Regions from separate parts of the Neorhizobium tunisiense genome, predicted to be linked through region 2. Evidence: predicted binding sites of a transcription regulator. Region 2 holds the regulator's gene; each other region holds the start of a gene.

Region 1 (7,415 bases), on a different contig from region 2:
GGCAGCCTTTGCCTCGTCGGTGACATCTCCAGCCGCAGCCTGCTCAGCGGGAGCCTCTTCCGAAGCAACCGATTCTGCAGTCGCCGTCTCAGCCGGCGCAGCATCGACCACGGCCTCGGCGGGAGCCGCTTCCGTCGCATTCTCGGCCGAAACGGTTTCCGTTGCAGTCTCGACCGGAGCGTCACTCGCATCGGCGTCATCTGCTTCGGAGACTTCCGGTGCCTCTCCTGCCGAAGCTGGAGCAGCCGCAGCGTTCACGGAACTTGCATCGTGGCCTGCGAGGAACGCCTGTGCCTCTTCCGCCTTCACGGCGTCGGCACGGTACCCGAGGCCCTTGAGGATTTCTTCCATATCGTCCGGCGTAGCGCCGAGAATGGAGAGCATCGCGGTCGTAGCCGTGAAGCGGCGACCGTCATACGCCCCTTCCGGACGCGGCGTCGAGCCCGGCTTCCATTGCAGAAGCGGACGGATGAGATCGGCAAGGCGCTCCAGGATGTCGATACGCACGGCGCGCTTGCCGAGGAAACGGAAACCCGCGAGTTTGTAGAACATCCGCTCGAATGTCGGATCGGCGACGACCGACGTGCGCCCCGCGGCCAGAGCCGGAATGAGATCGCCGTAACCAGGCTTGTCGAGGCCGTCGTTCCCCAGCGCCCAGAGGAGCGTGATGAGTTCGGCCGGAGCCGGCTTCAGAAGCAGGGGCATGAAGACGTGGTAGGCGCCGAAACGGATGCCGTAGCGGCGCATCGAAGCGCGCGCGTCCTGATCGAGCGACTTCACGTCGTCGGCCACGTCGCGCCTGAACAGCACACCGAGGCTTTCGACGAGCTGGAAGGCGAGCCCCTTGGCGAGGCCCTGAAGGTCTTCGGCACGCGACAGATCGTCGAGCGGCTTCAAAACCGTCGCGATGTGATGATTGACGAAGCGCTCGAGGCGGGCGAGCACATGTTCACGGGCATGGCCGGTCAGTTGCTCGTCGGCAAGCAGGATGACGCGCGGACGCATAACATGGTCGCTTGCCGCAAGACGGGCGATAGGCTCGCCGAGCCAGCGCACGAAACCATCGGATCCGACCGCCAGGTCGCTATTGCCCGATGCATAAAGCCTTGCCGCCCGCGCCTCGAATTCGAGCGCCAGCGCTTTCTGAGCGGCACCCTGCACCGCCTTGGCGTCGGGCCCCTCTGTTCCCGAAACGGGCGTGAACCGGAAACCGGCCAATTGCCCGACGTGATGTCCCTCTACAAAGACATCGCCATTCACACTGATTTCAGCTTCCAGCATCGCATTCTCTCTCAGGCGCTTCATGAGCACAGATGTCCTGCGATCAACAAAGCGTTTCGTCAACCTTTCATGTAGCGCGTCCGATAACCTATCCTCTATTTCCCGTGTCTTTTCTTGCCAGTGTGTCGGATCGGCAAGCCAACCAGGGCGATTAGAGACGTAGGTCCAGGTCCGGATCTGCGCTATGCGGGCCGATAATGTGTCGATTTCACCATCGGTGCGGTCGGCGCGGCGAACCTGCTCCGCCATGAATTCTTCATTCACCGTCCCGAAGCGTACAAGATCGGAAAAAAGAGTCGAAATAAGGTCGGCGTGCTGTGCCGGCGCAATTCGACGATAGTCCGGCAGGGCACAGGCCTCCCAGAGCTTCTCGACCCGCTGGGGCGTTGTGGCGATATCCTTGATTTCGGGATAACGCGAAAGATAATCAAAGGCTTGGCTGTCTGTCGCAGGAAGCGCCCGCGTCAACCCTTGCAGGGTCGGGGAGGCATCCAGGCTTTCCCGCAGAGCCTTGAGCGACGAAAAGTCGAGGTTCTTCGAACGCCATTGCAGCACTTTTACCGGATCGAAGTGGTGGCTTTCGATTCGCTCGACCAGTTCGTCCTCGAAAGGCGCGACCTGCCCGGTCACGCCGAACGTCCCGTCCCTCACATGCCGCCCGGCGCGGCCGGCGATCTGAGCGAGTTCCGCCGGATTGAGGCTGCGGAACTGATAGCCGTCGAACTTCCGGTCCTGAGCGAACGCCACGTGATCGACGTCGAGATTGAGGCCCATGCCGATCGCATCCGTCGCCACGAGATATTCGACGTCGCCGGACTGGTAGAGGCCGACCTGCGCATTGCGGGTACGCGGGCTGAGCGCGCCGAGCACCACCGCCGCGCCGCCGCGCTGGCGGCGAATGAGCTCGGCGATCGCATAGACCTCGTCGGCCGAAAACGCCACGATCGCGGAACGCTGCGGCAGGCGGGTGATCTTCTTCTCACCGGAATAGAAGAGCTGCGAGAGCCTCGGCCGCTCGACGACGGTTATTCCCGGCAGCAGCCTTTCGAGGATGGGCCGCATGGTCGCCGCCCCCAGAAGCAGCGTTTCATCGCGGCCGCGCAGATGCAGGATGCGGTCGGTAAAGATATGGCCGCGTTCGAGATCTCCCGCGAGCTGCACCTCGTCGATCGCGACGAACGAGGCTTTCGTCTCGCGTGGCATCGCTTCGACCGTGCAGACGGAAAAGCGGGCGTTCGGCGGAGTGATCTTTTCCTCGCCGGTGACAAGCGCCACCTGGGAGACACCGACCTTCTCGACAAGGCGCGTATAGACCTCGCGCGCCAGCAGCCGGAGCGGCAGGCCGATCACACCGGTGCCATGCGCCACCATTCGCTCGATGGCATAGTGGGTCTTGCCGGTATTGGTAGGTCCGAGGACGGCGGTGACGCCGCGCCCGCTGAGCATCATGGGCTGGAAATTCAATGCCTGGTTCCGCGCATCACATAAGCCTCAAGTCTCGCGCCTTCGCCCAAAACTCAAGGCAACGCAACACATGGCGATCTCGGCCGGCAAACGCAAGCCTGAAGAATGGTTTTGCGGCCGCAGAATGATCGCCGAAGGCAGCAAATCAAGGCTCGGCGATTCGAATTTCAAACGCCCAAGGAACAGACGCGAACGAATCGGAGACGAATCGCAGACTCCAGAAGATTCAGCTTTTGTTCACCGCTATATGTTGATGCGGTCCCGGGTCCGCCCACGACATCCTGAATCTGCATCAAGATTGGGTGCATACCACCGAAGGATTCATCCCGAAGCTGCGCTTTCATGAAGAATCGAAAGAGTCAATCCATTGATATGGTTAATGTTTCATCAACCGATCGAGGCTGCTCCAGCCTCGTTCGAGCACGGAATTAAGATTCGGGCCAAACGCGGAACGAATCGCCGACGAATCACAGACATCCATGTCTTCGCCATTTGTTCTCACAAGATATGGTAGGTGCCACCAGGAGAGACCCGCAAGAAAATCGCTGCGGTAAAGACCTCGGAAGCGAATCGTTCAGGTGCCATTAACATTGGCTAACGCACTTTCACCACCCGTGAGAGCACACGCGTGCAAGCCGATGGAACAAAAATCGCGGTGCTACGTTTCCTCGCCAAATCCATACTGGATTGTCTAGCGGAGTAGAAAAACCATGCTCGGAACCGTGTTGCTCGTCATCCTCATTCTGCTACTCATTGGCGCGTTGCCGAATTGGGGCTATAGCCGGGGTTGGGGCTATGGTCCGTCGGGCGGATTGGGCCTTGTAGTGCTTATCATCATTATCCTGCTGCTGATGGGCAGGATTTAAAAGCGGCGTAGCCGTGTGTACCAAAGGGAAGGGAAACTGACATGATGAAGAAGATTCTGATTGCGGGCTGCATGATCGGCACGCTCGCCTCCTGTACTGCAACTGAACGCGGCACAGCAATCGGCGCCGGAACGGGTGCGGTGATCGGTGGTGCCGTGACGAATAGCTGGGGTGGTGCGGCAGTTGGCGCGGTTGCAGGCGGCCTTGTCGGCGCTGCGATCGGCCAGTCCTCGGAACGCCGCGGCTACTGCATCTATCGCGACCGCTACGGCCGCCGTTACGAGGCGCGTTGCCGCTAATCGCGAGCAATAATCCAGTCCCTCAGGACCGGTGCCCGAGCAATCGGCGCCGGTTTTGTTTTGCCTCACAGACCGTTGGCATTAACCCGTGGCCAAAGCCGGAACGAATCGCCGACGAATCGGCGACATCACCCGTTTCGCGGTTTGTTCACCGCAATATGTCGTGCAAAAACAGTTTGTTAACCATATAGACCGGCCGTTTCGGCGCACCACCATGCGCCGAAACCCGCTCGAAGGTTAATGCCGGAGATCAGCTCGCGAAGAACTGGCCGCCATTCGCCGTCAGCGTCGAACCGGTGATGAAGCCGGCATCGTCGGAAGCGAGGAATACGACGCAACGGGCAATCTCTTCCGGTTCGCCGAGGCGCCCGACCGGGATCAGCGGAATGATCCGCTCGTTCAGCACCTTTTCCGGCACCGCCCGCACCATTTCGGTGGCGATGTAACCGGGGCAGATGGCGTTGACGGTGATGTTCTTTGCAGCACCTTCCTGGGCCAACGCCTTGGTAAAGCCGAGATCGCCGGCCTTGGCCGCCGAATAGTTCACCTGCCCCATCTGGCCCTTCTGGCCGTTGATGGAGGAGATATTGATGACACGGCCGAAACTGCGGTCGCGCATGCCCGTCCAGACCGGATGCGTCATGTTGAAGAGACCGGTCAGGTTGGTGCCGATCACCTCGTTCCACTGTTCAGGCGTCATCTTGTGGAACATGCCGTCACGGGTGATGCCCGCATTGTTGACGAGCACCTCGATCGGGCCGATCTCGGCCTCCACTTTTGCTATGCCGTCGACGCAGGCCTGGTAACTGGAGACATCCCATTTGAAGACGGGAATCCCGGTCTCGTCGTGGAAAGCTTTCGCCTTTTCCTCATTGCCCGCGAAATTTGCGGCAACACGATAACCGGCCGCCTTCAACGCGACGGAGATGGCTGCTCCGATCCCCCGCGTTCCTCCCGAAACCAATGCAACCCTGCTCATGCGATCTTCCCCTCTTCGATTTGATCCAGTCCTTCTGTGTGACCGGATACTTACCTATTTTGACATGCTTGATGGGGAGATAGTCCCGCCGCGCAGTTTTGCAACCTGCGGGATACCCACATCCGTCTAAAATATCACATGGCTTCGAGACACATGGCGACGCCCATCCCGCCGCCGATGCACAGCGTGGCAAGGCCCTTCTTGGCGCCGCGGCGCTTCATCTCGAAAAGAAGCGTGTTGAGGATGCGGGCACCCGACGCGCCGATCGGATGGCCGATCGCGATCGCTCCGCCGTTGACGTTGACGAGCGACGGATCGAAGCCGAGATCCTTGGTGACGGCGCAGGATTGCGCGGCAAAGGCTTCGTTGGCCTCGATGAGATCGAGATCGCCGACCTTCCAGCCTGCCTTTTCGAGCGCCTTGCGCGAAGCCGGGATCGGGCCCGTTCCCATGATCTGCGGATCGACGCCGGCCGTCGCCCAGGAGACGATACGCGCCATCGGCGTGATGCCGCGGCGGGCGGCTTCCGCCTCCGTCATCAGCACCGCAGCGGCCGCACCGTCATTGAGGCCGGATGCGTTCCCGGCGGTGACGGTGCCTTCCTTGTCGAAGGCGGGACGCAACTTCGCCATCGAGTCGAGTGTCGCGCCGGCGCGGATATATTCGTCGTTCTCGACGGTTACATCACCCTTCCGGGTCTGGATGAGGTAGGGGATGATCTCGTCCTTGAACCGGCCGGCATTCTGTGCAGCTTCCGCCTTGTTCTGCGAGGAGACGGCAAACTGGTCCTGCTCCTCGCGGGAAAGCTGCCACTGGCGGGCGATGTTTTCCGCCGTGATGCCCATGTGGTAGCCGTAGAACGCGTCGGTCAGGCCGTCCTTGATCATCGTGTCGATCATCTTGAAATCGCCCATCTTCACGCCGCCGCGCAGATGCGCGCAGTGCGGCGCCATGGACATCGATTCCTGGCCGCCGGCAACGATGATCTTGGCGTCGCCAAGCGCGATCTGTTGCATGCCGAGCGCGACGGCGCGCAGGCCCGATCCGCAGAGCTGGTTGACGCCCCAGGCGGTGGCTTCCTTCGGCACACCGGCCTTCATCGCCGCCTGGCGGGCCGGGTTCTGGCCCTCGCCGGCCGGCAGGACCTGGCCGAGGATCACCTCGTCCACCTCAGCCGCCTCGACGCCGGCGCGCGCCAGCGCACCCTTGATCGCCGCCGCACCCAGCTCGTGCGCCGGGACATTGGCAAAGGCGCCGTTGAAGGAGCCGACCGCGGTACGGCCCGCGGCTGCGATCACGATGGATGGATTGGTCATGGGGCGTTTCCTCTTATTAGATATTTATCCGTGAGACTGGCAAAGCTTTAGCCGAGAGTCAAACCCCGATCGGACACCGGGAGGCAGCCACCGGCTCTCATCAAAATGCCCGTTAGATTTCACGGGTTTGCTGCGCAACAAAGCAGTCGCCGCGCCGCACAAATCGTTTGTAAGTCCTCGTCATTTAGGCTTACATTCCTGTTGGGAGAAGCAATGCCAATCGATAATGACCAAACCATATTGACGGGAGCAGGAGGCAATCATGGCAAAGACCGAAGGCGAAATCATAATCAAGAAATATGCCAACAGGCGCCTCTACAACACGGGCACCAGCACCTATGTGACGCTGGAAGACCTGGCGAAGATGGTGAAGAAGGGCGAGGAATTCACGGTCCAGGACGCCAAGAGCGGCGATGACATTACCCATTCGGTTCTGACCCAGATCATCTTCGAGCAGGAATCCAAGACCGGCAACACGCTGCTGCCGATTTCCTTCCTGCGGCAGCTGATTTCCTACTACGGCGACCAGATGCAGATGGTGGTGCCGACCTTCCTCGAACACTCGATGAAGGCCTTCACCGACCAGCAGGTCCAGATGCGCGAGCAGATGACGCGCGCCTTCGGCGATACGCCGCTCAGCAAGAACCTGCAGATGCCGATCCAGATGATGGAAGAACATGTGCGCCGCAACACGGACATGTTCCGCCAGGCCATGCAGATGTTTTCGCCGTTTACGGGCCAGCCCCAGGCGCCTGCCGCCAAGAAGACCGACGCCAAGGACATCGACGAGCTGAAGGAACAGCTCCGCAACCTGCAGAGCCGCCTCGACAATCTCTGAGACCTGAAGGGCGCCTAGAGCCCGATCGATACGTCGCGGCCGGCCGAGCGGATTGCCACCGCGAAGCCGCCGATGACGTCGACGAAAGTGATCGTCATCAGGATGAAGAAGATCTGCGTCGCGGCATCCCGCACCAGCAGGAACTCCACCAGATAGGCGATGAAGACCAGCATCGACAGCATGTGGTTGATCAGCGAACCGCGGCCGTTGCGGCTGGCTTTGAGGATTTCCACGAACAGGAAGACCAGCGAGACGACGATGATCACGTCGCCGAGCGTCATGGTCCAGACGGCACCCGATAGCATCTGAAGCGAGCTGATGACGTTGCCGAGCGACGCGACCCCGCCCCCGCCCAGGATGCCGAGCATGCCC
Region 2 (7,415 bases):
TGTGAGTTCCGCCATGACGCCACGCGCACTCATGCCGGTTGCCAGCATATGCCCATGGTCGCGATAGGCGGTGATAACCTGATCACCCTCCTGCTGCGCCATCTGCATGCCGACGACGACAGCTTCCTGGCCGATATAGAGGTGACAGAAACCGCCGATGAAGCCCATGCCGTAGAGCTGGCCGGCCTTTTCCTCGAAACGGCGGATGAGCAGCATTTCACGATAAGCGTGAAGATCCTGATCCTTGCCGAAATCCGGGGTGTTCTTGCCCGTAAACTCCTTGGCGGAGGATTTCGAGGCCGATTTGATTGCAGACTTTGCCGCTGGTTTGCGGCCGGATACAGACGCGGTTTTTGTCGGCGCCATTCATCCCTCCCTTTGAGTTCTGCGTTGAGAGCGAGATTGCGCCCTGACGTGTATCGCCAGATTCCCACTCTGGTTTCGGGGCGTACCATAGGCAAGAAAGCCTGCCCCAGCAATGCCATAAATGCATGGCTCACATTCCGCACAACCCACTGAAAAGGTTATAGAAATGTAAAATTAACTGAAATTCGGTTAATTTAGAAGTAGTTGTTGAAGATGACGATTTCGTCGCTGCGGGAAATATTCAGCTGATAGCGGGCGATCTCGTCCAGCATGTCCTTGTCGAGCGAACCGTCGCTCATCAGCTGAACCTGCCGCTCCAGCGTTTCGCGCCGGGCGGTCAGCTTGGCCAGTTCCTCCGCACGCGCCTGCCGCTGACGCTCGAATTCCTCCGTGGCGATCAGACCGAGATCACCATGGATGGAATGATAGCCGAAGTAGGACAGAAACGCGACTGTGATGGCGGGAAGGACAAAACGGCCGAATTTTCTTTTCTTATGATGCTTTGTCCACATGCCGCTCTAACGCCTTGCCACGCTTACGGGATCTCAAATCGGATCCGAAACAGAGCTTCAAATTCGCAGAACTTGCTTAAGCAATCGTTGACCAGAATCGAGTCCGAAAAAAGCCCGCGTCTTTCGGCGCGGGCTTTGGAATTATGATGCAATGATTTGCTGGCCCTTCGCTTGGGCTCAGGGCGTACGTCCTTCGAAACGATCACTGGATCGTTTCGTCGGCTTCGCCAAACAGTCCTTAACCCTTCAGGATGCCGCGACCGGCATAGACCGCCTGCGGGCCCAGCATTTCCTCGATGCGGATGAGCTGGTTGTACTTGGCAAGCCGGTCGGAGCGCGACAGCGAGCCGGTCTTGATCTGTCCGCAATTGGTGGCGACGGCGAGATCGGCGATGGTCGAATCTTCCGTTTCGCCCGAGCGGTGCGACATGACGGCGGTATAGCTCGCCTTATGTGCCGTCTCGACGGCATCGAGCGTTTCCGACAGCGAGCCGATCTGGTTGACCTTGACGAGGATGGAGTTGGCGACGCCCATCTTGATGCCGTCGCGCAGGCGGGCCGAATTGGTGACGAACAGGTCGTCGCCGACCAGCTGGCACTTAGCGCCGATCTTGTCGGTCAGGTACTTCCAGCCGGCCCAATCGTCTTCGGCCATGCCGTCTTCGATCGAAATGATCGGATACTTGGCTGCAAGCTCGGCCAGATAGTCGGCCATGGCTTCCGGCTCGAGCGTGCGGCCTTCGCCTTCCATTTCGTACTTGCCGTTCTTGAAGAATTCGGTCGAAGCGCAGTCGAGCGCCAGGCATACGTCGTCGCCCGGCTTGTAACCGGCCTTTTCAACCGATTTCATGATGAAGTCGAGAGCTTCGGACGCACTCTTCAGGCCCGGTGCGAAACCGCCTTCGTCGCCGACATTGGTGTTGTGGCCCTGGGCCGCCAGTTCCTTCTTGAGGACGTGGAAGATCTCCGAGCCCATGCGCACGGCGTCCTTCAGCGTATCGGCGCCGACCGGCATGACCATGAATTCCTGGAAGTCGATCGGGTTGTCGGCATGGGCGCCGCCGTTGATGATGTTCATCATCGGCACCGGCAGGACATGGGCGTTCGGGCCGCCGACATAACGGTAGAGCGGCAGGCCGGACGTTTCGGCGGCGGCCTTGGCGACGGCGAGCGAGACGCCGAGGATGGCATTGGCGCCGAGGCGCGACTTGTTCGGCGTACCGTCGAGCGCGATCATCGTCTTGTCGATATGGATCTGGCTTTCGGCATCGAAGCCGCCGATCGCATCGAAGATCTCGGTATTGACGGCTTCGACCGCCTTCTCGACGCCCTTGCCGTGGTAGCGCTTGCCGCCGTCACGCAGTTCGACGGCTTCGTGCGCGCCGGTGGAGGCGCCCGACGGAACGGCCGCGCGGCCCATCGATCCGTCTTCCAGATAGACATCCACCTCAACGGTCGGATTGCCGCGGCTGTCGAGGATTTCGCGGGCGATGATATCGGTGATGGCGGTCAAGGGTCTCTCCCTGGGTTTGGACTTGACGTCACGAGGTCACTGAAAATGTCTCATAATCAATGACGCGAAAATTACAATCGAAGCAGTTTGCGCGCTTTTAGTGAGCGGGCTCAAGCCGCCTTGGCGATGGCATCGAGAGCGAGCAGCTTTTCGAGCAGCCGCGGCATGTCCTTCAGATACACCATGTTGGGGCCGTCCGAGGGCGCGTTGTCCGGATCCTGGTGGGTTTCGAGAAAGACGCCGGCGACACCGACCGCGACGGCCGCGCGCGCCAGCACCGGCACCATGGTGCGGTCGCCGCCCGTCGAAGCGCCCTGCCCGCCCGGCTGCTGCACCGAATGTGTCGCATCAAAGATGACCGGAGCGCCGAGCGACGCCATGATCGGCAGCGAGCGCATGTCGGAGACCAGCGTGTTGTAGCCGAAGGAAGCACCGCGCTCGCAGAGCAGCACGTTCGGATTGCCGCTCTGGGTGAACTTGGCAAGCACGTTCTTCATGTCCCAGGGCGCCAGGAACTGGCCCTTCTTGACGTTGACGACGCGACCGGTCTTGGCGGCTGCGACAAGCAGGTCCGTCTGGCGGGAGAGGAAAGCCGGGATCTGCAGGATGTCGACCGTCTCCGCGACAACGGCGCATTGCTCTTCCGTGTGAATGTCGGTCAAAACCGGAAAGCCGAATTCCTTCTTGAGGTCGGCAAAGATCTCCATGGCGGTTTCGAGCCCGATGCCGCGCTTGCCGGAAATCGACGTGCGGTTGGCCTTGTCGAAGGAGGACTTATAGACGAGGCCGATACCGAGCTTGCCGCAGAGTTCCTTCAACGCGCCTGCCATCATGAAGGCGTGGTCGCGGCTCTCCATCTGGCAGGGGCCGGCGATCAGCGACAGCTTTGCATCCTGCGCGAAAACCACCTTGCCGTCTCCTTCGCCGACGGAGACGCGTGGATTGGCGGTAACTTCCATGAACCTATTCCTCGAAGCCGAACAAAACACCCTGGCCGGGCGCCGCCGAGACGAGAACACGGCCCTCCCGGCGGACGAATGCGACGTCATTAGCAGCAAGGGTGATCTCTGTCACGGCAAGATCGGTCGTCTTGAAGATGATCACCCGGCCGCGCAGCCCCTCGGCACCCGGCGTCGACGGCAGGGCGAATTCCGCTTCGAGTTGGTGATCCTGCAGGATGCGAATGCGGGCATTGGCAGCGGCAAGCTCGATCGACGCGGCCTCCGGCTTGGCCTTCGTCAGCAGCACCTGCTCCGCCAGGGGTACGAAGTCGGAGGGTGCCGAGGCCGACAGGATGATCTTGCTCAGCCCCGTGACGGCATTGGAATGGCGCTCCAGTTCGCCGCGATCGGCCGGCAGGGGATTGATCCGCTGGCACGAAAACATCAGGAAATCAGGTGCGCGGTCATCACCCGCAAAAGCCAGCCGGAAGCTCGCCTGCGTTTCGGAACCATCGGCCAAGGTCATGCCGCGGGAAAATTCCAGCACGTCGCCTGCCGAGATGCCACGCATCTTGAAACGCGCGTGATCGGCCATCGCGTCACCCGTGGCGATAACGAGCGCGGAGAACCCCTGCCTGTCGCGCCCGTTGCGGAAGGCCAGATCGCGTGCCGTAAAAACGTTACCGCGTTTGGCGGCAGCGCTTGCATGGCGGCGATTGGCAAGAGCCAGCGGCTCCAGGTAGCTGCCATCCGAGAAGAACACGCAAGCATTGGCTGTGCCGAAAGGATGAAAAGCGTCCGGCGCAACTGTAAAACCAAGCTTCGTGAGCCGGGAACGCGCAGCGGCAAGTCCCGCCACCGGCAGCACGAGATGATCGATCGGTCTTGCGTTCAAGCGAGGCCCCCCGGAATTGGAATCGCAAAGCTACTTTGGCAGCGGGCTCGCGCCGCGCAAGTGGTGTGACACGAGATATCTGGCACGCATCTATGAAGAAAAAATCTTCATACTTCACAGAAATTTAGGGACTTGCAGAACACATATGGAACATATAGTGTCCGTTCTGGATTTGTTTCCGACTCTGAGGGTGCCAAAAGATGCTCACGCGCAAACAACAGGAATTGCTTCTGTTCATTCACGAACGCATGAAGGAATCCGGCATCCCGCCGTCATTCGACGAAATGAAGGACGCTCTCGACCTCGCGTCCAAATCCGGCATCCACCGGCTGATCACGGCCCTCGAGGAACGCGGCTTCATCCGCCGCCTGCCGAACCGGGCCCGTGCGCTCGAAGTCATCAAGCTGCCGGAAGCCTATTCGCCGAGCATCCAGCCCCGCCGCGGTTTTTCGCCGAGCGTCATCGAGGGCAGCCTCGGCAAGCCGCAGCCCGTCGCGGTGCCTCCAAAGCCCGCCGCCAACGACGACCCATCGAACGCCACGACCGTTCCGGTCATGGGCCGCATCGCTGCCGGCGTGCCGATCTCGGCGATCCAGAACAATACGCACGACATTGCCGTGCCCGCCGAAATGCTCGGCTCAGGCGAACATTATGCGCTGGAGGTCAAGGGCGACTCGATGATCGAGGCCGGCATTCTCGACGGCGATACGGTGATCATCCGCAACAGCAATACGGCCAATCCGGGCGATATCGTCGTGGCGTTGGTGGACGACGAGGAAGCGACGCTGAAGCGTTTTCGCCGCCGCGGCGCTTCGATCGCGCTCGAAGCCGCCAACCCCGCCTACGAAACCCGGATTTTCGGGCCGGACCGGGTGAAGATCCAAGGCAAGCTCGTCGGCCTCATCCGCCGGTATCACTGATCATCTGCCGGACCGGTTCCGGCAATGACCTGTCAAAACCACGGCTTCGCCAATCATAGTGGCGGTGCCTGCTCCAGGGTCGATCCTCGCCCGCCATGGCGGCACGGATCTGCCAGCGCCGAACGTCGGTCGCGCCGTTGAGGAATATCTCCATGGCGCCCGCCTTGCGAAGCGTGGCGCCGTTGATCATCGGCGCGCCGGACCGGCATTGGTCGAAGCGGGCGCGCGGGGCAATGACAAGATTGGCGGCGTCGCAGGCGGCACCGGCATAACGGCTGTCCTCGACAGCGATAACGATGCCCTTGCCCGTGCGTGCCGCGCACCAGGCCTTCTGCTCACAGGTGAAGCGGCCGGCAGGCGCTCGTTTCATTTGCGACTTTGCCGTTTCGAGTTCCGCTGGGGCCAGCTCGCGCCGCTCGTTGGCTTTCTCGCCGGGAGGCTTGTCGTCGGGCGGCTTTTCCCTGGATGGCGACATTTCAGGCTTGGTGGGATCGCCGAGCAAAAGGGCCCTCTTCCATTGGTCGTAGATGAAGTCGGGCGGGCGGGCGCGATTGATGGCGACCCCCTCCCCATCTAGAACGGCGACCGTGGTCCCGTCTTCCGAGATCAGTATATCCGGCAGGGGCATCGACCGCTCATGCCAGGAAAGCAGCAGAGCAGTCATCATCAGTGGCAGCCCGATCAATCTCAGTCTCGTCCTCAGCAGCGTCAGCAGCAGAAAACCTGCGGTCGAGACGGTCAGGAACCAGGGATGCTGTCGTCCTGTGCCGACATCGCCGCCCCAGGCGGCAACGTGGTTGGCAATGGCGATCACCCACTCCAGGCCGAGGCCCATGAGCTTCATGAAGGGAGCATCGAGGCCGAACGGCATCAGCAACATGCCGGCCAGCCCGGCCGGCATGACCACGAAGGAGATGATCGGCATGGCGGCGAGGTTCGCTGCAAGGCCGTAGGTGGCGATACGGTGGAAATGTTCGACCGAGAACATTGCGGTCGAAATGCCGCCGATCAGCGAGGTCACGAAGATGCCGGCCGCGAAATTCCAGGACGTCAGAACGGGCGTCACCAGAGGGTGACGGAACGGCAGAGGTTCGGGATCGCGGCCTTCCGCCCTATGTTTCCAGAGCGCGTAGCCGGCAACCAGGGCAGCGGTGGCGGCAAACGACATCTGAAAGCTCGGCCCCAGTATTTCCGAGGGCGACATGGCGATGATGGTGAGCGCAGACAGCGCCACATTGCGCAGGCTGATCGATGGCCGATCGAAAAGGACCGCCACCAGCATGATCGCCATCATGATATAGGCCCGCTCGGCCGAAACGCCGAAACCAGAGATCAGGTAGTAGGCCGTCGCCATCATCAGGGCACCAAGTGCGGCGATCTTCTTGACCGGATAGGCCTGGGCGAAGCCCGTGAAGACGGAAAGCACGGTACGCACGCCGACAAAAAAGATGCCGGCAGCGAGCGCCATGTTCAGCCCGGAAATGGCGACGATATGGGCGAGGCCCGACAGTCGCAGCGCCTCGGTGGTGTCTTCGGAAATCGCCCGGCGCTCGTCCGTGACGATCGCCGCGGCAAAGGCGCCGGGATCTCCGGGCACGGTCTCCCGGATACGGGTTGCGATTGCGCTGCGCAGATCGAAAAGCCGGGTTTCGACGTCCGCAATCCAGCCCCGGGTTGAATGGGCGGCAGCCTGCTTTTTCGGTGCTCCATAGAAAAACCCAACAGCGCCGATGCCGTCGAAATAGGACGAAAAGGCAAAGTCGTTGAGGCCCGGCAGGGCCGGTCCCGACGGGGGTGAAATGCGGGCGCGGCCGCTGATCGTTTCGCCGGTTTTGGCCGGTTCATGGCGGGACCTTGAAAGCAGAGATACACGCTGCGGTGGGCGCCTGACTTCCGGATTGGAGGTCCGCGCGATGCGGACGATATAACGCCAACGACCCTGGGCATCGATCTCTCGACGCTCGACCACGCCGGCAAGCTCGGTCGTCACCGGCGTATCGAGAATGACAGTGGAGCGCCTCCAAGTCTCGAACTGCGCCAGCATCATGCCTGCCAGAAAGAGTGTGAGAGCGAGCGGCAAGAGGTGCGTGGTACCGGACCGGTAGCGCGAGGCGATCACAAATATCGCGCAGTCGCAAAGGAGGAGGAAATACGGCCAGAAAGCCGGGGTCTGCGGCAGCGCGAACCAGCAGGCGGCCCCTGCCCCGACGACAACGGGCAGAAAAAGGAAGCCATGGCCATAGACCGCCTCCTCCTCCAGCATGACCG
Region 3 (7,415 bases), on a different contig from region 2:
CGGCACGCGGATCAGCACGCCGCCATCGGATACGAGCATGATCTGGTCGTTGTCCTCGATCGGGAAGGCCGCGACCAGTTCGCCGATCTCCGCGGTCTTGGAGGTGTCGGTGGCGCGGATGCCCTTGCCGCCGCGGCCCGACGTGCGGAAGTCGTAGGAGGACGACCGCTTGCCGAAGCCCTTTTCGGAAACCGTCAGCACGAATTGTTCGCGGGCCTTCAACTCCTCGTAACGATCGTCAGGAAGCTGTCCCTCCTCGGTGACTTCCTCGCCGACCAGCGCGATATCCTCCTCGTCGACGCCTGCAGCACGCCGTTCGGCAGCCGAGCGCTTGAGGTAGGCTGCGCGTTCCCACGGTTCGGCATCGACATGGCCGACAATCGTCATCGAGATGATACGGTCGCCTTCGCCGAGCGTGATGCCGCGCACGCCGATCGAATTGCGGCCTGCAAAGACACGCACGTCATCGACGGGGAAGCGGATGCACTGTCCGAGCGCGGTCGTCAGAAGCACGTCGTCGCCGGGCTCGTTGAGGTCAAGGTTCGGGCCCTTGCAGGTCTCGACGGAGAGGATTTCATCGCCCTCCTCCTCCAGCTTCATGGCAATCTTGCCGTTGCGGTTGACCTGCACGAAGTCCGACAGCTTGTTGCGGCGAACGGTGCCGCGGGTCGTGGAAAACATCACGTCCAGGTTCTCCCAGGTCGTTTCGTCCTCGGGCAGCGGCATGATCGTGGTGATGCGTTCACCGGGCTCCAGCGGCAGCATGTTGATCAGCGCCTTGCCGCGGGACTGCGGCGTGCCGATCGGCAGGCGCCAGACCTTTTCCTTGTAGACGATGCCGCGCGAGGAGAAGAACAGAACCGGCGTGTGGGTATTGGCCACGAACAGGCGCGTGACGAAATCCTCGTCGCGCGTCGCCATGCCCGAACGGCCCTTGCCGCCGCGACGCTGGGCGCGATAGGTGCCGAGCGTGACGCGCTTGATGTAACCGAGATGCGAAACGGTGACGACCATGTCCTCGCGGGCGATGAGATCCTCATCGTCCATTTCCAGGCCGGCATCGAGAATCTGCGTGCGGCGCGGCGTGCCGAATTCATCGCGCACCGCAGTGAGCTCTTCCTTGACGATCGTCTGGATGCGCAGGCGCGACGACAGGATGTCGAGATAGTCGCTGATTTCGGCGCCGATCTTGTTCAGTTCGTCGGCGATTTCGTCGCGGCCCAGTGCCGTCAGGCGGGCGAGACGCAGTTCGAGGATGGCGCGGGCCTGTTCTTCGGACAGATTGTAGGTGCCGTCTTCATTGATCCTGTGGCGCGGATCGTCGATCAGGCGGATCAGCGCATCGACATCCTGAGCCGGCCAACGACGGGTCATCAACTGCTCGCGCGCCGTCTGCGGATCGGGCGCGCGACGGATCAGGAGAATGATCTCGTCGATATTGGCAACCGCGATCGCCAGGCCCACCAGGACGTGAGCGCGTTCGCGAGCCTTGCGCAGCAGGTATTTCGTGCGCCGGCTAACCACTTCCTCGCGGAAGGACACGAAGGCGCGCAGCATGTCGAGCAGCGCCAGCTGTTCCGGCTTGCCGCCGTTCAGCGCCACCATGTTGCAGCCGAAGGAGGTCTGCAGCGGCGTGTAGCGATAGAGCTGGTTGAGGATCACGTCGGCATTGGCATCGCGCTTCAGCTCGACGACAACCCGATAACCCTGGCGGTCGGATTCGTCGCGCAGGTCGGAAATGCCCTCGATGCGCTTTTCACGCACCAGCTCGCCGATCTTCTCGACCATGGTCGCCTTGTTCACCTGGAAGGGAACCTCGGTGATGATGATCTGCTCGCGATCGCCGCGCATCGGCTCGATCGCCGCGACGCCGCGCATGATGACCGAGCCGCGACCGGTCTCGTAGGCGGAACGGATGCCGGCCCGCCCGAGGATCAGGGCGCCTGTCGGAAAGTCCGGACCTGGAATGATCTCCATCATTTCCGGCAATTCGATCGCCGGGTTGTCGATCAGGGCGATGCAGCCGTTGATCACTTCCGACAGATTATGCGGCGGGATATTGGTCGCCATGCCGACGGCGATGCCGCCTGCGCCGTTGACCAGGAGGTTCGGGAATTTCGCCGGCACCACGACGGGCTCGGAGAGCGTCCCGTCATAGTTGTCGCGGAAATCGACCGTTTCCTTGTCGAGGTCGTCGAGCAGGGCGTGGGCCGCTTTTTCGAGACGGCATTCGGTGTAACGTTCGGCCGCCGGCGGGTCGCCGTCGATCGAACCGAAATTGCCCTGGCCATCGATCAGCGGCAGGCGGAGCGACCAATCCTGCGCCATGCGCGCCAGCGCATCGTAGATCGCCGAGTTGCCGTGCGGATGGAATTTACCCATCACGTCCCCGGTGACACGGGCGCATTTGACGTATTTCTTGTTCCAGTCGATGCCGAGTTCCGACATGCCGTAGAGGATTCGCCGGTGGACCGGCTTCAATCCGTCGCGGACGTCAGGAAGGGCGCGGCTGACGATGACGCTCATGGCGTAATCGAGGTACGACCGCTGCATCTCTTCCATGATGGAAATGGGTTCGATGCCTGGAGGCAGCTTTCCGCCGCCGGGTGTGCTTTGCTCAGTCAAATCGGATCACGATCTCTGTTCGGAATCAGTTTCTTTTTTATAGCGGAAAGCGGTTCCGAGCGCCAATTTCCACAATGGTTTTGAACAGCTTTTGCGGCTTTAACACGGCTTTTGAACAAGGTCGAAAACATGCCGCGACGCGGACGGTGTGGGCTTTCTTTCGCTGCCGGCCTGTCCTAACAATCTTCGCATGCGACTGCAAGGATTGCAGCCTGACAGGGAGACGATATGGCGACCCCCGACATGCTGGTCAATGCCCTGACCACGATGCTCGTGACACTCGACCCGCCCGGGCTGGCGCCGGTCTTTCTGGGGCTTACCGTCGGGATGACGGCTGTCCAGCGCCGCCAGGTCGCCTTCCGCGGATCGCTGATCGCCTTCGGGATCCTTGCCGTCTTCGCGCTGTTCGGCTCTAGCGTGCTGGGTCTGCTCGGCATCTCGATCGGCGCCTTCCGCATCGCGGGCGGCCTGCTGCTCTTCTGGATCTCCTTCGAAATGGTGTTCGAAAAACGCCAGGAGCGGAAGGAGAAGACATCCCAGGCGGCGATCACCATCGACCATATCCACAATATCGCGGTGTTTCCGCTGGCGCTGCCGCTGATTGCCGGACCGGGCGCGATCTCGGCCACCGTCCTGCTTTCCGGCACCCTGCCCGGCGTCCTCGACCGCGCGCTTTTCATCGGCGTCATCGCGCTGATCATGCTGCTCGTCTACGCAACGCTTCTGGTCGCCGAACGGCTCGACCGTTTTCTCGGTGTTACCGGAAGGGCGATCCTCACCCGCTTGCTCGGCGTGATCCTCGCGGCGCTCTCCGTTCAGTTCGTCGTCGATGGGGTGCGTTCGGCCTTTAATCTTTAAGCCCCGCACCCTTCGGGTAGGACGCGGCCTTAGCTAAGACCGGCGCGACAGAGCGGAATTTTCTGCTAAAACGCGATTCATCTCACCTCACTCGAAGGTCTCCATGATGCGCCGCCTGTTGCGCCGGCTCCGGCCGGAAGCCACCCCCGTCAGCCCCAGGGAAAGACTGCGCGCAGCATTTGGCGCGCTCTTGGGGATACTGGTGACAGGGCTTCTGGGAAGTCTGGCTTTGAAGGCGGATGCAACGCTTCCGGCGCTGGTCGCCCCCATGGGAGCGTCGGCGGTGCTGCTGTTTGCGGTGCCTTCCAGCCCGCTTGCCCAGCCCTGGTCGATCCTGGGCGGCAATATCGTTGCAGCGCTGGTCGGAGTGACGACCGCCCTTTTAATAACCGACCCATTCTTGGCCTCGGCGCTGGCAATCGCTATTGCCATCGCCGCGATGATGACGCTTCGGTGCCTGCATCCCCCGAGCGGCGCGATCGCGCTGACCGCTGTGCTCGGCGGGCCGGCGATCCACGAACTCGGCTACGGCTTCGTCATCTGGCCCGTCGCCGGCAACTCACTGGTCCTGCTGCTGATCGCGCTGGCCTTCAACAATCTGACGGGACGCCGTTACCCGCACGCCGCCAAGCCGGCGACGGCCGATCACGGCACGACCGATCCCGCCTCGATCCAGCGCATCGGCTTCACCTCCGCCGACCTCGACGAAGTCCTGAAAGAATACGACGAGTTCCTGGATATCGACCGCGACGACCTCGAAACGATCCTGCGGCGGACGGAATTGCGCTCCTATCGCCGGCGCGCCGGCCATCTCGATTGCGCCAGCATCATGTCGCGCGATGTGGTGGCGGTCGCACCCGACAATACCCTGAAGGAAGCGCATGACCTGATGCGCGCCCACCATTTCAAGGCGTTGCCGGTGACCAACGACAGGGCCGAAGTGGTGGGGATCGTCACCCAGACAGATTTTCTCGACAAGGCGAACTGGACGAGAGGCCGGCCGAAAATTGGTTTTGCCCAACGGGTGCGCCTCGTCCTGTCGGGCGCCAGCGCACCGAACGACACAGTCAAGGACATCATGACAGCGCCGGTCAGGACGGTTGGCCCGGCCACGCCGATCGCAGACGCGATCGTCATCTTCGCCGAGGAGGGGCTGCACTACCTGCCGGTAACCCGCGAGAACAACAAACTGGTCGGCATTCTCTCGCAATCGGATGTTTTGGTCGCGATGCTCGCCGACAAGGCGGCCGCCTGATCGCAATTCAGGCAGCTGCCGTTTTATAAATCCATGCCGACCGATCGATCAGAACGGGATGTCGTCATCGAGATCACGCGAGAAATTGCCGCCGGCCGGCTGACCGCCCGAGGATTGGCCGCCACGGCTCGCACCGCCTGCAGCAGGCCGGCGCTCGTAATCGTCACCACCGCCAAAATCGTTTCCGCCAAAGTCATTGCCGCCGCGATTAGCGCCGCCAAAACCACCACCTGCGCGGTCGCCGCCGCCCTCGCCGCGACCATCCAGCATGGTCAGCGTCGAGTTGAAGCCCTGAAGCACGATTTCCGTCGAATAACGATCGTTGCCGGTCTGGTCCTGCCACTTGCGGGTCTGCAGCGCGCCTTCGATATAAAGCTTGGCACCCTTCTTCACATATTGCTCGACGACCTTGCACAGACCTTCGTTGAAGACGACGACCGTATGCCATTCGGTCTTCTCGCGGCGTTCGCCATTGTTGCGATCGCGCCAGGTTTCGGACGTGGCGATGCGAAGGTTGGCGATCGGCCGGCCGTCCTGCGTCCGGCGGATTTCAGGATCAGCCCCCACATTCCCCACCAGGATTACCTTGTTCACACTACCAGCCATATTCATCACCTCATCTGCCGCCCGGTAACGGCACCAAAAATCAATCGCGGCACTCTAGCCCATCGGGCCCAGCCATTGGGTTTTTGCGATCTTTAATCCACAGGCAAATTTGTTCTTTATTTGTTCTATTTTATTCCTATAGTGCTGTCAACCGACTCGGGAACGGCGTTGCATGGCAGCAGTTTCGTCTCGACAGTCGTGGATCAATCACTACATAAGGGCCTTCGATCCTCCCGAGAGCATGAAGATGAGCGAACTGAAGAGCATTTCCATACGTGGTGCGCGCGAGCATAATTTGAAGGGCATCGATCTCGATTTGCCCCGCAATTCGCTGATCGTCATGACCGGCCTGTCCGGTTCGGGCAAGTCTTCGCTCGCCTTCGACACGATCTATGCGGAAGGCCAGCGGCGTTATGTCGAAAGTCTTTCGGCCTATGCGCGCCAGTTCCTGGAGATGATGCAGAAGCCCGATGTCGACCAGATCGACGGACTTTCCCCGGCAATCTCGATCGAGCAAAAAACCACCTCGCGCAATCCACGCTCGACGGTCGGCACGGTCACCGAAATCTACGACTATATGCGCCTGCTTTTTGCGCGCGTCGGGGTTCCCTATTCGCCGGCAACGGGCCTGCCGATCGAAAGCCAGACGGTCAGCCAGATGGTCGATCGCATCCTCGCCTTCGAAGAAGGCACGCGTCTTTATATTCTGGCGCCGATGATCCGCGGACGTAAGGGCGAGTACAAGAAGGAACTCGCCGACCTGATGAAAAAGGGATTCCAGCGCGTCAAGGTGGACGGCCAGTTCTACGAGATCGCCGACGTCCCGGCGCTCGACAAGAAATACAAGCACGATATCGATGTCGTCGTGGACCGGCTCGTGGTTCGCTCCGATATCGCCGCGCGCCTGGCGGACAGCCTCGAAACCTCGCTGAAACTGGCCGACGGGCTGGCGGTCGCCGAGTTCGCCGACAAGCCCCTGCCGCCGGAGGAGACCTCAGCCGGCGGATCCGCCAACAAGTCCCTCAACGAAACGCACGAACGGGTGCTGTTCTCTGAAAAGTTCGCCTGCCCCGTTTCCGGATTTACCATTTCGGAAATCGAGCCGCGGCTGTTTTCGTTCAACAATCCCTTTGGTGCCTGCCCGACCTGCGACGGTCTCGGCTCGCAGCAGAAGGTGGATGAAGCGCTGATCGTACCGGAACCGGCCCGGACGCTGCGCGATGGCGCGATTGCCCCTTGGGCGAAATCCACTTCGCCCTATTACAATCAGACGCTCGAAGCGCTGGGCAAGGTTTTCGATTTCAAGCTGTCCAGCCGCTGGAACGAGCTTTCCGCGCAGGCGCAGAAAGCCATCCTCGAGGGCACGGAGGAAAAGATCGAATTCCACTATGCCGACGGCGCCCGCTCCTACAAGACGGTCAAGAATTTCGAAGGCATCGTGCCGAACCTCGAACGCCGCTGGAAGGAAACCGACAGCGCGTGGGCGCGCGAGGAGATCGAGCGCTACATGTCGGCGGCCCCCTGCCCGGCCTGCAACGGCTACCGCCTGAAGCCGGAAGCGCTGGCGGTCAAGATCAACAAGCTGCATATCGGCCAGGTCACAGAGATGTCGATCCGTGTCGCCCGCGACTGGTTCGAGGTGCTTCCGGAACAGCTGAACGCCAAGCAGAACGAGATCGCCGTGCGGATTCTGAAAGAGATCCGGGAGCGCCTGCGGTTCCTGAACGATGTCGGCCTCGACTACCTTAGTCTTTCGCGCAATTCGGGTACGCTCTCCGGCGGCGAAAGCCAGCGCATCCGGCTTGCCTCGCAGATCGGCTCGGGCCTGACCGGCGTGCTCTACGTGCTCGACGAGCCGTCGATCGGCCTCCACCAGCGCGACAATGCCCGCCTGCTTGATACGCTGAAACACCTGCGCGATATCGGCAATACGGTAATTGTCGTCGAGCATGACGAGGACGCGATCATGACTGCCGACTACGTCGTCGATATCGGCCCTGCGGCCGGCATCCATGGCGGACAGGTGGTGGCCGAAGGCACACCCAACGAGGTGATGGCCAATCCGAAATCG

The links. The regulator LexA, encoded in region 2, represses DNA repair genes until DNA is damaged. The targets are predictions, from matches to a motif close to TGTTCNNNNTGTGTTCNG.
Region 1: the regulator LexA is predicted to act here: its motif matches at 2,808-2,825, upstream of ABCW43_RS14935 (helicase-related protein).
Region 3: the regulator LexA is predicted to act here: its motif matches at 5,455-5,472, upstream of uvrA (excinuclease ABC subunit UvrA).

The regions. Positions count from the first base shown of each region.
Region 1 is NZ_JBDIUU010000003.1:169,297-176,711, reverse strand. Features, by position in the region: gene ABCW43_RS14935 (helicase-related protein) at 1-2,730, opposite strand, end outside; gene ABCW43_RS14930 (DUF3309 family protein) at 3,456-3,611, shown strand; gene ABCW43_RS14925 (YMGG-like glycine zipper-containing protein) at 3,653-3,910, shown strand; gene ABCW43_RS14920 (beta-ketoacyl-ACP reductase) at 4,161-4,889, opposite strand; gene ABCW43_RS14915 (acetyl-CoA C-acetyltransferase) at 5,024-6,205, opposite strand; gene phaR (polyhydroxyalkanoate synthesis repressor PhaR) at 6,468-7,043, shown strand; gene ABCW43_RS14905 (hypothetical protein) at 7,058-7,415, opposite strand, start outside.
Region 2 is NZ_JBDIUU010000001.1:382,907-390,321, forward strand. Features, by position in the region: gene pdhA (pyruvate dehydrogenase (acetyl-transferring) E1 component subunit alpha) at 1-366, opposite strand, end outside; gene ABCW43_RS02005 (FtsB family cell division protein) at 561-878, opposite strand; gene eno (phosphopyruvate hydratase) at 1,117-2,391, opposite strand; gene kdsA (3-deoxy-8-phosphooctulonate synthase) at 2,502-3,350, opposite strand; gene ABCW43_RS02020 (VOC family protein) at 3,355-4,227, opposite strand; gene lexA (transcriptional repressor LexA) at 4,428-5,147, shown strand; gene ABCW43_RS02030 (ComEC/Rec2 family competence protein) at 5,128-7,415, opposite strand, start outside.
Region 3 is NZ_JBDIUU010000005.1:68,613-76,027, forward strand. Features, by position in the region: gene gyrA (DNA gyrase subunit A) at 1-2,625, opposite strand, end outside; gene ABCW43_RS18545 (MarC family protein) at 2,854-3,483, shown strand; gene ABCW43_RS18550 (HPP family protein) at 3,590-4,738, shown strand; gene ABCW43_RS18555 (single-stranded DNA-binding protein) at 4,787-5,344, opposite strand; gene uvrA (excinuclease ABC subunit UvrA) at 5,592-7,415, shown strand, end outside.